4 regions of the Candidatus Macondimonas diazotrophica genome follow, and region 4 is predicted to be linked to each of the others. Evidence: predicted binding sites of a transcription regulator. Region 4 holds the regulator's gene; each other region holds the start of a gene.
The links. Region 4 encodes sigma-54, which starts transcription at its own class of promoters, with help from an activator protein. Its sites were predicted from a motif close to TGGCANGNTNCNTGCTT; they were not measured.

Region 1 (3,362 bases), on a different contig from region 4:
GTGACCGGTGCATCCGGCAGGTAACGCACGGTGCCCCAGGCCAGTCCGGTCAGCACGAGCAGGATCGCGGCCGGCGCGCGCCAGGGCATCGCAGCGCGGCGCAGGCCGATCAGCAGCGGGGGGAGCATCAGCAGCAATACGCCGATCGCCCCGCGCGAGACCGTCGCGAACAGCGCCCACAGCATCAGCGCGAGCACGGCGATCAGTGCCACCCGGGCGCGCCAGTTGCGCGCGCGCGCCAGCGCCAGGAAGACCCCGGGAACGGCAAGGTAGAACAGCGCGCCGAAGGCGTTGAGATCCAGGAACGGCCCATTGCTGCGCCCGCCGAAGCGCAGCCATTCGATCACGCCCCAGACGGCGAGCAGCGTGAGCAGCGCGCCAGTCGCGCACTGTAGTCCGGCAGGGTGTGCGCCGCGCGCCAGCGCCGTGATGCCGAGCAGGTAAGCGAGCGGAAAGAGCCCCAGAATCCAGGCGAACCAGAGGCTGGTGGACGGCAGTGTGCTGAAGGCGACGTTGCCGAACAGCACGATCAGCGTCGCGATGGCCAGCAGGGCGCTGCGCGTGGCCGGAAAATACAGGATGAGCTGCGCCGGGCGGTGCATCGTGCGGGCGGCCGGATCGTCCGGCTGCGCAAGGCCTGCGCCGTCGAGGGCGTTCATCGGGCCAGCCGGACGTGCCTCATCACGGCGCGCTTCGCCAGGCCGGGCAAGGGAGTCGCCAGCGGCAAAGGTCCGGGCAGCCGCATAGAACAAGGCTGCCAGCGCGATGGCCAGCAAGATGAGCTGCGCCTCGGTGCGGACCAGAAACAAGGTCGCAGCCAATGCGAGCGCCAGCGGCCAGAGCGGCGGGGGACGGTGGGTCGGGGTCATGATGTGGTTCCCGGGTGGGCCGAGGCGGCCTGTCCCTAAGGTTCTCGTCACGGCGGCCATGAGCTTGAGCCGCCGGTTGGGTCGTGTGGTGCACTCCAAGCGGCACGCGGTGTCTTCAGGCTCCTGTATTCGTTCGTCATCACGAGGGGCGCAAGGGCCGTGGCGATTCATCGGGGGTTGGTCGGAGCCCGGATGCGCGGGACGGCGTCCTTCGTCAGGCGATTCTGCGCAATGGCGGGGAGGAGAGGGCGGAGCCGGGATCCCGTCACGACGGATTCAAGGCGGGATCGCGGCGGTTGATTGCCGCGTTACCACACCCCCCCGCTGGGATGGGCAGCCGGAAGGAATCCAGCGAGGATCTGTCACGACCGCGATGCGCACCCGGATGCGGGCCAAAAAAAGCCCCCCAGGCCAGGGCATGGGGGGCAGGGTGGTTGGGTCTTCTTTGTTCTGAGTTTCAGGCTCAGCGGCAGTTGGCGGGGCGGTAACGGTCGTCCAATGTACCTCCTGAGCAGTCCCATTGGATGGCGTCAGTGGGCGCAGTGCCGGCAACGAGTGCGGTCGAAGAACCAGCGGTAGGCACCAGAGTCATCGTGCCATTCCCAGCGGCTGCGGTGTATGTGATCGTAATCGTGCCATTAGAGGAACTGATGCCGACGCTTGTGACATTGTCCGTGGCACTGGGTGCCGTCCAGCCTGCACTAAATGCAGTACCAGACATGGCATTTTCAGCCACGGTGGTCTTGGCGGCCGAGGCGAGGCTCATGCCCTCGGTGACGCGGGCGCGAATGGTGTAATCCTGATAGGCGGGGATGGCGATGGCGGCGAGGATGCCGACGATGGCCACCACGATCATGAGTTCGATGAGGGTAAAACCTTGTTGCTTGTTCATGGAGATGTCTTCCTTTTTTTGTGCTTGCACAGGGTGGTCTCGTTTGGGTTCGGCCGGTCGCGTGCACATCCGATCCGTGACTGACCCTAAGCAGACATCGTGCCAGTTAAATAATAAATTGATTTTTAATTAAAAAATTGGGTTTCTTTGCCGGTCGATCCCGGTTCACCGGTCCGGCGTCCGGCGGCTACGGTCAGGATGTGACGCAGGCTGTCAGTCTGTGTACCGGCCGATGTGGCCCGGACGTCAGCAATCGCTATTGCGGCCCCCGGGGCGGTGATGCCAGAGGATCGCACCGAGGACTGCGAGGATGGCCCCGATGAGCCAGCGGCCATTAGGGCAGGCGGAAAGTGCGGTCCAGGCATTGCCCAGACCGTAACCGATGCTGGTGATCACCACCGCCCAGAGCAGCGCGGCCACGGCATTGAGTACGGCGAAGCGGATCGGATCGATGCGTGCCCAGCCCATCAGGACGGGACCGGCGATGCGCAGGCCGATGAGAAAGCGGATCGTCAGAATCAACCGGGTGTGATGCCGGTCCAGCAGCGATTGGAACCAAGGTGCCCGGCGCGCCAGGGGCGGGAGCCGGACCAGCAACGGGGTTCCCCAGCGCCGGCCGATCTGGAACCACGCTTGATCGCCGAGCGTACTGGCCACCGCCGCGATGGCAATCACGGTGGGCAGGTGCAGCAGTCCATGATGCGCCGCGGCGCCGGCGGCGAGCAGCACGCTTTCGCCTTCCAGAACCGCGCCGACGGCGACCGCGATGTATCCGTAGCGGGCGATGAGGGCAGCCAGCGAGAACGCCATGTCTGCAGAACACTCCATGTAACCACGGGACCTGGCCCGGGGAGGCATTATCGGCGATGGCGCGGTACCTGTCTTCCGACGTGTAACCTCGGGCTCGAGAGGGCATTTGTTGATCCAGATCAGGCCTCTGCCGGGCAAGATTGATAGGCTCGAAGCCAGCTCGCCGGTCGGCGCCAGCCCGGTTGTCTGCCCGATGTCACTCGCCGGTCCTTTCCGTTTCCGTTCACGGAGTCTGTTCATCCCATGAAGCGCACCTTCAGCCGGATGCTTGTCCTTGTCATTGCGGCATCTGCGATTGCCCTGCTGGTGTGGACGCTGCTGCGCCCCGATGGGCTGCCGGCCGGCGTGGCCGGTGGCAATGGCCGGATCGAGGCGGTGGAGATCGATGTCGCGACCAAGCTGCCAGGACGGCTTGGGATGATTGCGGTCCGGGAGGGCGATCTCGTCGAGGCCGGCGCGGTGCTCGCTGAAATGGATCAGGCCGCCCTGCGCGCCCAGGCGCGTGAGGCCGAGGCAAATCTCGAGCGGGCCCACGTCGCTGTGAAGACGGCCGAGGATCAGCTGCGCCAGCGCCAGGCCGAACGGCGGGCCGCAGCGGCGCTGGTGCGTCAGCGTGAAACCGAACGCCGCGCGGCCTTGCAGTGGCTGGGACGCATGCGCGAGCTGGAAGCGGCACACGTGGTGCCCGCGCAAAGCCTGGACGATGCGGTGGCCCGTTTCGACGGTGCGCGCGCTGCCGTGGCAGCGGCCTCGGCCCAGGCGGCGGCAAGCGATGCGGCGGTGAGCACGGC
Region 2 (3,362 bases), on a different contig from region 4:
CGCGACAGCCGCCCGATGGCGCGGAACACCTCCTGCATCGCCGGCGCTTCGCCGATGATGGTGGGGATGTTCGGCGGTTCGGGGGACGCCGTATCCGGTCGGCTTTGCTGAACACGGTGCTTGTAGGCGCGCCGGACCAGTTCCACGGCTTCGTAGATGTCGAATGGCTTGGGCAGGTATTCGAAGGCACCGCCCTGGTAGCTGGCGACCGCGCTGTCGAGGTCGGAATGGGCGGTCATCACGATCACCGGAAGGGTCGGATCTTCCTCATGCAGCTGCTGCAGCAGGGCCAGGCCATCCATGCCGGGCATGCGCACATCCGTGACCAGCACATCGGGTCGCCGTGTCCGGATTTCCCGGAGTACGGCATCAGCAGAATCAAAGGATTGGGTCGACATCCCGTCGTTGCGCAGGGCCTTTTCCAAGACCCAACGCATGGACCGGTCATCGTCGACAATCCAGACGTTGACGACTTCGGTGTTCATGACTCGCCCTGTTGAAGCGGAAGAAATACGGAAAATCGGGTCTCGCCAGGACGGGTATGGCACTCGATGGTGCCGCCGTGCCGCCCGATGAGGTCCTGGGCAATGGACAGGCCCAGGCCGGTGCCTTCAGCCCGGCCGGTGACCATGGGATAGAAAATCTGCTCGACCAGTTCGGGCGGAATGCCGGGGCCGTTGTCGATCACGTCCACTCGGATGACCAGGCGGTGGCGGCGATGTCCGATCGTGAATTGGCGTTGCGCACGCGTCGACAGCACGATGGCCGCGGGTTGGTTGCGCTGCGACTGCGGTAACACGGCCTCGATGGCATTTCGGACAATGTTGAGCATCGCTTGAATGATCTGATCCATGTCGCCTGTGAGGCAGGGGAGACTCGGATCGTAGTCGCTGCGCACCGTGATCCCCGGATGCCCCTCTGCCGCGACCAAGGTGCGGACCCGTTCCATCACTTCGTGGATGTTGACTTCACCGATGCGCAGGGGGCGGTTCGAGCCCAGCAAGGTGTCCACAAGCTGCTGCAGCCGGTCGGCCTCGGCCATGATGACCCGGGTATAGTCACGCAAATCCGGATCGTGAACTTCGGCGTCCAGCAGCTGCGCTGCACCCCGCAAACCGCCGAGCGGATTCTTGATTTCATGGGCCAGTCCGCGAACCACGGCGCGGCTGGCCTGCTGTTGGGTCAACAGGTTTTCCTCGCGCGAAATGCGCAGGTGGCGATCCTGTTGGTGGAGTTCAAGCAGCAAGGCACGCGCGCCATTGATCAGGCGAATGGGTGTCACCATGCAATCGACCACCACCGGAGTCGTCTCGTTCAAAGAGCCGAGTCGCAGGTTGAGTTCGCGTTCTGTGTAGGGCGCCTCGCTGGTGAGCGCCTCGAGCAGGCGTTCAGCGAGGCTTTCTCCATGTAGCACCAGCGAGGTGAGGGAGGTCCCCGCCAGTCGCCGGACGCTGGCGCCGAACAACATCTCGGTTGCGCTGTTGAGATAGCGGATCCGCAGGCTCCCGTCCAGAACCAGGACGGCAGTCGCCAATTGATCGAGGAGCGCGGCGGCCCCCAGGCCGGTGCCGGTCAGCGCGTGGTCTTGTCGAGAGCGATTGTTCATGGTGTTGTCTTGGCAAGCAAAAGCTGTGCCGGCGCCACATGATGGCGTGCCTGAACGCACCACCCTGACGCATATCGGGCCCGCGGAGGCGTATTGATCCGGGGTGGGGTCAATTATGCGCCTTTTTGGTGCGGAACGGGGGCGCAGGGCGATCGATACGCGGAAAAAATGGTGCAGCACGATCGGGGCGCCGTGCCGAATGGCCGGGTATCCAGGCCGCGGAAGGGAATGCATAATGCGGCCGGATGGTCTGCAGGATCAAAAAAAACCCGCCTGAATTACTTCAGGCGGGTTTTGACGGTCGAACTGACGCGATCAGAGGCTGTAATACAGGTCGAATTCCACCGGATGGGTGGTCATGCGGACCCGCGACACGTCGGCCGTCTTGAGCGCGATGTAGGCATCGATCATGTCATCGGTGAATACACCGCCGGCGGTGAGGAAGTCACGGTCGCTGTCCAGTGCATTGAGCGCCTGCTCAAGCGAAAAAGCGACCTTGGGGATGGCCTTTTCCTCTTCGGGCGGCAAATCGTAAAGATCCTTGTCCATGGCTTCCCCGGGATGGATCTTGTTCTTGATGCCATCGAGACCCGCCATCATCATCGCCGCGAAGGCCAAGTAGGGGTTGGCGGTCGAATCCGGGAAGCGAACCTCAATGCGCCGCGCCTTCGGGCTCGACACCCAGGGAATACGCACGGAGGCCGAGCGGTTGCGAGCCGAATAGGCCAGCATGACCGGGGCTTCGAAATGAGGCACCAGACGCTTGTAGCTGTTGGTGCTGGCATTGGTGAAGGCATTGATGGCATGGGCATGCTTGATGATGCCGCCGATGTAGTACAGCGCCGTCTCGGACAGGCCGCCGTATTGATCGCCGGAGAACAGGTTCTGGCCAGCCTTGGACAGGGACTGGTGCACATGCATGCCGCTGCCGTTGTCGCCGACCAGCGGCTTGGGCATGAATGTGGCCGTCTTGCCGTAGCTGTGGGCCACATTCTGCACGACATATTTGAGGCGCTGGACTTCGTCGGCTTTCTTGACCAGCGTGTTGAACTTCACGCCGATTTCGCACTGACCCGCGGTGGCCACTTCGTGATGATGGACCTCGACCGGCAGGCCCATTTCCTCGAGGGTGAGGCACATGGCGGCGCGGATATCGTGCAGCGCATCGACCGGCGGAACCGGGAAGTACCCGCCCTTGACGCCCGGGCGGTGGCCCATGTTGCCGTCAGGGTAGACTTTTTCGGTGTTCCAGCCAGCCTCTTCCGAATCGATCTTGTAGAAGCAGCCACCGATGTCGGCGCCCCAGCGAACGTCGTCGAAGATGAAGAATTCGTTTTCGGGACCGAAGAACGCTGTATCGGCGACGCCGGTCGATTGAAGGTAGGCCAGCGCGCGTTTGGCGAGTGATCGCGGGCAGCGGTCATAGCCCTGCATGGTGGCGGGTTCGACCACATCGCAGGTGAGGTTTAGCGTCAGTTCCTCGAAGAATGGATCGAGGGTGGCTGTCTCCGGGTCAGGCATCAGAATCATGTCGGATTCCTGAATGCCTTTCCAGCCGGCAATGGACGAGCCGTCGAACATCTTGCCGCTTTCGAACACCTCGGCGTCCACGGTATGAGCAGGCACGGTGACGTGCTGTTCCTTGCCCCGGGTGTCCGTGAACCGGAAGTCCACGAATCTGACTTCTTTGTCTTGAATCAGCTTCAGCACATCATCGCCGGACATTGACATTGCATTCCTCCAAATTGCGATAGAT
Region 3 (3,362 bases), on a different contig from region 4:
TATGACTTGACTGGCGTTGAGTTTTGACGGGTCATGCGCGTCATCGGTGTGAGTTTTCCCTGATGAGACCGTGACACAATACAGCGAAGGAAATGGCACGCACACCGGCTAACTTGTTCAACCGAGCGTAATGGCGAGCGGCTCGAGCCCAGCGATGGTCGCCTCGAGCCGGTCTCCTCGCCCAACGGGCCCGACGCCGGCCGGCGTGCCGGTGAAGATCAGGTCGCCCGGATGCAGCCCGACCAACCGCGACAGCGCGGCGATGATCTGCGGCGCCGTCCAGATCATCTGATCCAGATTGCCCGACTGGCGCGCCGCGCCGTTCACTTCAAGCGCGATCGCTCCGGATTCGAGATGGCCGCATGCCGCGACCGGCGTCAGCGCCCCGATGGGCGCCGCACCCTCGAAGCTTTTGCCCAGATCCCACGGCCGGCCGTGTTGCTTGGCCATGTGCTGCAGGTCGCGCCGGGTCATGTCCAGGCCCACGGCGTAGCCCAGGATGCAGTCGTGCGCGTCGATCTCGGGAATGTTCCGCCCACCGCCTCCGAGTGCCACCACCAGCTCCACTTCCGGCTGCAGGTCCGAGGTCGCCGGCGGGTATGGCAGCACCGCGCCGCTCGGCACGACCGACCAGGCCGGCTTCATGAAGAAAAACGGCGGCTCGCGGTCCGGATCGCCGCCCATCTCACGCGCATGGTCGGCGTAATTGCGCCCGACGCAATAGATCTGGCGCACCGGAAACAGCCCGCCCGATCGGACTGGGATCGTGACCGTGGGTGCGGGCGCAAGGACGAGCTTCATCGACAGACTCCGAATCATCGGTTGGATTTCCGGTGCGATTCACCGCGCGACATGAACCGCGCTCGCTGCGAGTGTAGCGTGCTGCGCATTGCGGGACGCCGCTGCGTGCCGGCGATCCGGGCCGCTAACCGGCTTGTGCGGCCCATCCGACAAACCCCACAGTGCTTTTGTCGCAAACCCGCCAATTGTCGTTCGGCAAACCCGACCGGGAAACCCGGCGATTATTTAAGTTATTGATCAGGAGATATAAAACATCGCTATCCGGGCTTTGGCCCGCTTCCTGCTGAGTAGCTGACAGACCCGCATGGCCGGTGCCCAGCATCCGGCCCCGCCACCGACCCCGGGAGGCCCGCGATGAGCAGTTTGTCCAGCACCGTCCAGGATGTCTTCAACGAGCCCGGTTGCGGCAAGAACCAGGGCAAGTCGGACAAGGCGCGCAAGAAGGGCTGCACCAAGCAGCTCCAGCCCGGCGCGGCGGCCGGCGGCTGCGCCTTTGACGGCGCCAAGATCGCCTTGCAGCCGGTCACGGACGTGGCGCACCTGGTGCACGGGCCGATCGCCTGCGAGGGCAATTCCTGGGACAACCGCGGCGCCAAGTCCTCGGGCTCGCTGCTCTACCGCACCGGCTTTACCACCGACATCAACGAGACCGACGTGGTGTTCGGCGGCGAGAAGCGGCTGTTCAAGGCCATCCGCGAGGTGATCGACAAGTACGACCCGCCGGCGGTGTTCGTCTACCAGACCTGCATTCCGGCACTGACCGGCGACGACATCGACGCGGTGTGCAAGGCGGCGCGCGAGAAGTTCGGCAAGCCGGTGATCCCCATCAACGCGCCGGGCTTCGTCGGCAGCAAGAACCTCGGCAACAAGCTGGCCGGCGAGGCGCTGCTGGAGCACGTGATCGGCACGGAAGAACCCGAATACACCACGCCCTACGACATCAACATCATCGGTGAGTACAACCTCTCGGGCGAGCTGTGGCAGGTGAGGCCGCTGCTGGACGAACTCGGCATCCGCATCCTGGCCTGCATCTCGGGCGATGCGAAGTACCGCGAGGTCGCCCAGTCGCACCGCGCGCGGGCGGCGATGATGGTCTGTTCCAAGGCCATGATCAACGTGACGCGCAAGATGGAAGAGCGCTACGGCATCCCGTTCTTCGAGGGCTCGTTCTACGGCATCGGCGACATGAGCGAGTCGCTGCGCGAGATCGCCCGCCTGCTCATCGAGCGCGGCGCGGACGCCGAGCTGATGGCGCGCACCGAAGCGCTGATCGCCCGCGAGGAGGCGCGCGCCTGGGCGGCCATCGCGCCCTACAAGGCATCGCTCGCCGGCAAGCGGGTGCTGCTGGTCACCGGCGGCGTCAAGTCCTGGTCGGTGGTGGCGGCGCTGCAGGAGATCGGCATGGAGGTGGTCGGCACCTCCACCAAGAAATCCACCGCCGAGGACAAGCAGCGCATCAAGGAGATCATGGGCGAGGAAGCGCACATGTTCGACGAGCTCTCCCCGCGCGAGATGTTCAGGATCCTGAAGGGCGCCCAGGCCGACATCATGCTCTCCGGCGGCCGCTCCCAGTTCGTGGCGCTGAAGGCCAAGATGCCCTGGATGGACGTGAACCAGGAAAAGCACCACGCCTACGCGGGTTACGTGGGCATGGTGGAGATGGTCAGGCAGCTGCATCTGGCGCTGACCAACCCCATCTGGGCGCAGGTGCGGCAACTTGCTCCCTGGGAAACCAGCACGCTGACGCTGGATTCGCCCGTCGCGGCCGACGCGGCATCCACCGCGCAGGTGGAGGCGGCCTGATGGCCACGGTGCGCCACGCCAAGAAGGCCTGCGCGGTCAACCCGCTCAAGATGAGCCAGCCCATCGGCGGCGCGCTGGCCTTCATGGGACTGGCCGACACCATGCCGATCCTGCACGGCTCGCAGGGCTGCACGGCGTTCGGCATGGTGCTGTTCGTGCGCCACTTCAAGGAATCGATTCCGCTGCAGACCACCGCCATGAGCGAGGTTGCCACCGTGCTGGGCGGCTTCGAGAACGTCGAGCAGGCGGTGATGAACATCTACACCAAGTCGCGCCCGGCCATCATCGGCATGTGCTCGACCGGACTCACCGAGACCAAGGGCGACGATGTGGAGGGCTATCTCAAGCTCACCCGCCAGCGCCACCCGGAGCTTGCAGACACCGCGCTGATCTACGTCTCGACGCCCGACTTCAAGGGCGCTTTCCAGGACGGTTGGGCGGCCACCGTGCTGCGCATCCTGCAGGTGCTGGTGGAAAAACCCGCCGCGCCGCGCGAGCCGGCCACGGTGGCGGTGCTGCCCGGCTGCCATCTGACCGTGGCGGACCTGGAGGAGCTGCGGGAAATCCTGGAAGCCTTCGGGCTCGATCCGGTGTTGGTGCCGGACCTGTCCGGCTCGCTCGACGGCCACGTGCCGGAGGATTTCAGCCCCACCACCATCGGCGGCACCCGGCGCGAGGCGATCGCCGCGCTTGGCACGGCGGGTCTGGTGCTCGCCGTCGGGGAGCAGATGCGCACGGCGGCTGAGTGGCTCGGCCAG
Region 4 (3,362 bases):
GATCCATTTGCGCGCGCGCCGTGGAATCGGTTATCTGCCCCAGGAAGCCTCGGTCTTCCGCCGGTTGACGGTGGCAGAGAACATTCTGGCGATTCTTGAACTCCGGCCCACGCTATCGGCGACGGATCGCAAGCGACGCTGCCAGTCCCTGCTGGAGGAGTTTCACATTGCGCATCTGCGTGACTCCCAGGGCATGAGCCTCTCGGGTGGCGAAAGGCGACGACTGGAGATCGCCCGCGCCCTGGCCGCCGAACCCAGCTTCATCCTGCTCGATGAGCCTTTTGCGGGCGTCGACCCCATTTCTGTCGTGGACATTCAGCGGATCGTGACCCACCTGCGCGATCGCGAGATCGGGGTCCTCATCACCGATCACAATGTCCGCGAAACACTTCATATTTGCGAGCGCGCCTATATCCTGAGCGAAGGCTCCATCATTGCCCAAGGTGAGCCTGATCAGATCCTGGCCGATAAGACCGTAAGGGAAGTCTACCTGGGCCAAGCATTCCAACTTTGACAGCCTTGCGCCCCACAGCCCCTTCGAGGGAGTAGAATCCGAACAATGATCGCTGCCAACCATTCGTCGTTCCTATGAAACAGACACTGCACCTCAAAATGGGCCAGCGTCTGGCCATGACCCCTCAACTGCAGCAGGCAATCCGCCTGCTCCAACTGTCGTCGATCGAATTGCAACAGGAAATCCAGACCATCCTCGATAACAATCTGATGATCGAGAATGGGTCAGCCGAGGGAAGCGACACGGCCGAGGACGCAGCCAGCGACTACCAGGAGACTGCAGGGGATTCGATGACCGGCCTTGATGCGTCAGCCGAAGCCCCAACCGATGCGCGCGGTGACGACTTAGACCTGGCGTGGGAAGACCCATGGTCGCAGGGCGAGGACACGGTTGCCGGCAGCGGGGAAGCCTGGGACTTCAATCAAACACCCAGTCAGGACGGCGGCGAGCTGCGAGATCATCTGATCTGGCAGATGCGTCTGGGCCACTTTTCCGAAACTGATGAGGCCATAGCGCTTGCCATCATCGACGCCATCAACGATGACGGCTATCTCACCGAGTCGCTCGATGCACTGGTTGGCGAGGTGGGTCCGGACTTGGCCACCGAGCCGGCTGAAATTCTTGCGGTTCTGCAACGGATTCAAGGTTTCGATCCCTTGGGTGTCGGCGCCCGTGACCTGCGCGAAGCGCTGCTGTTGCAGCTCAAGGCGATTCAGCCCAGCGACGTGCTCCCACTTGCGTGCGAGCTGGTCGAACATCACCTGGATCTGTTGGCCAACCGAGATTTCGCCACGCTTCAGCGCCGACTCAAAACGACGGAGGACGGATTGCGAGCGGCGATCGAATTGATCCAGCGCCTCAACCCACGTCCAGGGGCACAGATCTCTCAGAAAACGGCGGGATACGTGATACCCGATGTGATTGTCCGCCGTTCCGGTACGGGTTGGCGAGTCGATCTCAATACGGAAACCACCCCCAAGCTACGCATCAATCGGCTGTATGCCTCCCTCATCAAGCGTGCGGACAGCAGTCGCGACAACGAAACGATGCGTCAGCACCTCCAAGAGGCGCGATGGTTTCTGAAGAGTCTCCAGAGTCGCAACGAAACGCTGTTCAAAGTGGCCTCCAGCATCGTTGAACGCCAACAAGCCTTTTTCGATCACGGTGAAGAAGCCATGCAACCCATGGTGTTGCGCGAAATCGCCGAAGCGGTCGGCATGCACGAAAGCACCATTTCCCGCGTGACCAATCAAAAATACATGCATACCCCACGCGGCATCTTCGAGTTCAAGTACTTCTTTTCCAGCCACGTGACCACCGTCGACGGTGGCGAATGTTCCGCTACTGCGATTCAGGCCATGATCCGCAAGCTCATCGCGGCAGAAAACCCGCGCAAACCGCTGAGCGACAGTAAACTCACAGAGATGTTGCTGGGAAATGGAATCAATGTCGCCCGACGCACGGTTGCCAAGTATCGCGAATCCATGTCCATTCCACCTTCGAACGAACGCAAGCGACTGGTTTGAAGGGGCTGATTACCAAGGGGATGCCAGATGAAAATTGATGTTACCGGCCAGAATATCGAAATCACGACCGCCATCCGTCAATACGCCGCCGAGAAGCTCGAACGCATCCAGCGGCACCTCGATCAACCGCTGGACGCTCATATGGTGTTGCGGGTCGAAAAGGAACGCCATCATGCCGAAGCCAAGATCCCGGTGAACGGCAGCACGCTATTCGCCGATGCCACCAGCGAAGACATGTATGCGGCGATTGACGCCTTGGCCGACAAACTCGACCGCCAGGCGCTGCGTTACAAGGACAAGAATAACGATCACCATCCCCGGGAAGCCCGAAAATCCGAGATTCATAACCAATAGAGCGCCTAGCCCGGTCAAGCCTGCATGCTGCCAGGCTTGACCGCTTCCTTCCCGAGATCGCCACTTCGCAAGGTAACCCCTCTGATGAAGCTTTTGATCCTGAGTGGTTTGTCTGGCGCAGGAAAGAGCGTGGCCTTGCACATGCTGGAAGATCTTGGTCTTTACTGCGTGGACAATCTGCCGCTGTCCTTGCTCGAGGCACTCGTTGAGGATTTCTCCCGGCATGGGGATTTCTCCTCCCAGGGCGTCGCGGTCGGCATCGATGCGCGTTCTCGTGCGCCGGAACTGGACAGCTTCGGCGAATGCCTGGCTCGGTTACGTCGGCGGGGTGTGGATGTCGAGACCATATTCCTTCAAGCCGAACCGGATACGCTGCTCAAACGTTACAGCGAAACCCGGCGGCGTCACCCGTTGAGCAGCACGCAACGGGCGCTGGTCGAGGCCATCGAAGCGGAGCGCAAGCTGCTCAGCCCAATCGCCGAGCAAGCCGATCTGGTGCTGGATACCAGCCTGACCACGATGCACCAGTTGCGCGACAGCATCCGTCAACGCGTGCACGGTCGGGATGGCTTCTTTTCACTCATGATCCAGTCGTTCGCCTACAAACAGGGGGTTCCGTCCGATGCGGATTTCGTATTCGATATCCGCTGTCTGCCTAATCCTCACTGGCAACCGGGTCTGCGTCCGTTGACTGGTCTGGATACCGAGGTGGCGACCTATCTCGAAGCGGAGCCGCTGACTCAGGCTCTTTTCGACGATATCCGGTCCTATCTGGAACATTGGCTGCCGCGTTTCGAAACCGAAAACCGCAGTTACTTGACCGTGGCCATCGGCTGCACCGGAGGCCAGCATCGCTCGGTATATATGGCCGAGCGCCTGAAGCGCCATTTCAGCGCCAGTTACCCCAAAGTTTTGGTACGGCACACCGGTCTCCGATAGCAATATACGTGCCCATACGTTTTCATTCG

Region 1: a site for sigma-54 is predicted at 1,850-1,866, ahead of E4680_RS06255 (pilin). Genes of this name have one in related genera too.
Region 2: a site for sigma-54 is predicted at 1,621-1,637, ahead of glnL (nitrogen regulation protein NR(II)). Genes of this name have one in related genera too.
Region 3: a site for sigma-54 is predicted at 1,071-1,087, ahead of nifE (nitrogenase iron-molybdenum cofactor biosynthesis protein NifE). Genes of this name have one in related genera too.

The regions. Positions count from the first base shown of each region.
Region 1 is NZ_SRIO01000006.1:91,117-94,478, reverse strand. It holds gene E4680_RS06260 (O-antigen ligase family protein) at 1-869, opposite strand, end outside; gene E4680_RS06255 (pilin) at 1,333-1,761, opposite strand; gene E4680_RS06250 (DedA family protein) at 2,008-2,571, opposite strand; gene E4680_RS06245 (HlyD family secretion protein) at 2,815-3,362, shown strand, end outside.
Region 2 is NZ_SRIO01000005.1:118,879-122,240, reverse strand. It holds gene ntrC (nitrogen regulation protein NR(I)) at 1-485, opposite strand, end outside; gene glnL (nitrogen regulation protein NR(II)) at 482-1,606, opposite strand; gene glnA (glutamate--ammonia ligase) at 1,922-3,331, opposite strand.
Region 3 is NZ_SRIO01000014.1:19,065-22,426, forward strand. It holds gene E4680_RS10400 (hypothetical protein) at 1-10, shown strand, start outside; gene E4680_RS10405 (fumarylacetoacetate hydrolase family protein) at 118-801, opposite strand; gene nifE (nitrogenase iron-molybdenum cofactor biosynthesis protein NifE) at 1,156-2,604, shown strand; gene nifN (nitrogenase iron-molybdenum cofactor biosynthesis protein NifN) at 2,604-3,362, shown strand, end outside.
Region 4 is NZ_SRIO01000002.1:4,681-8,042, reverse strand. It holds gene lptB (LPS export ABC transporter ATP-binding protein) at 1-514, shown strand, start outside; gene E4680_RS01575 (RNA polymerase factor sigma-54) at 589-2,040, shown strand; gene hpf (ribosome hibernation-promoting factor, HPF/YfiA family) at 2,068-2,394, shown strand; gene rapZ (RNase adapter RapZ) at 2,479-3,333, shown strand.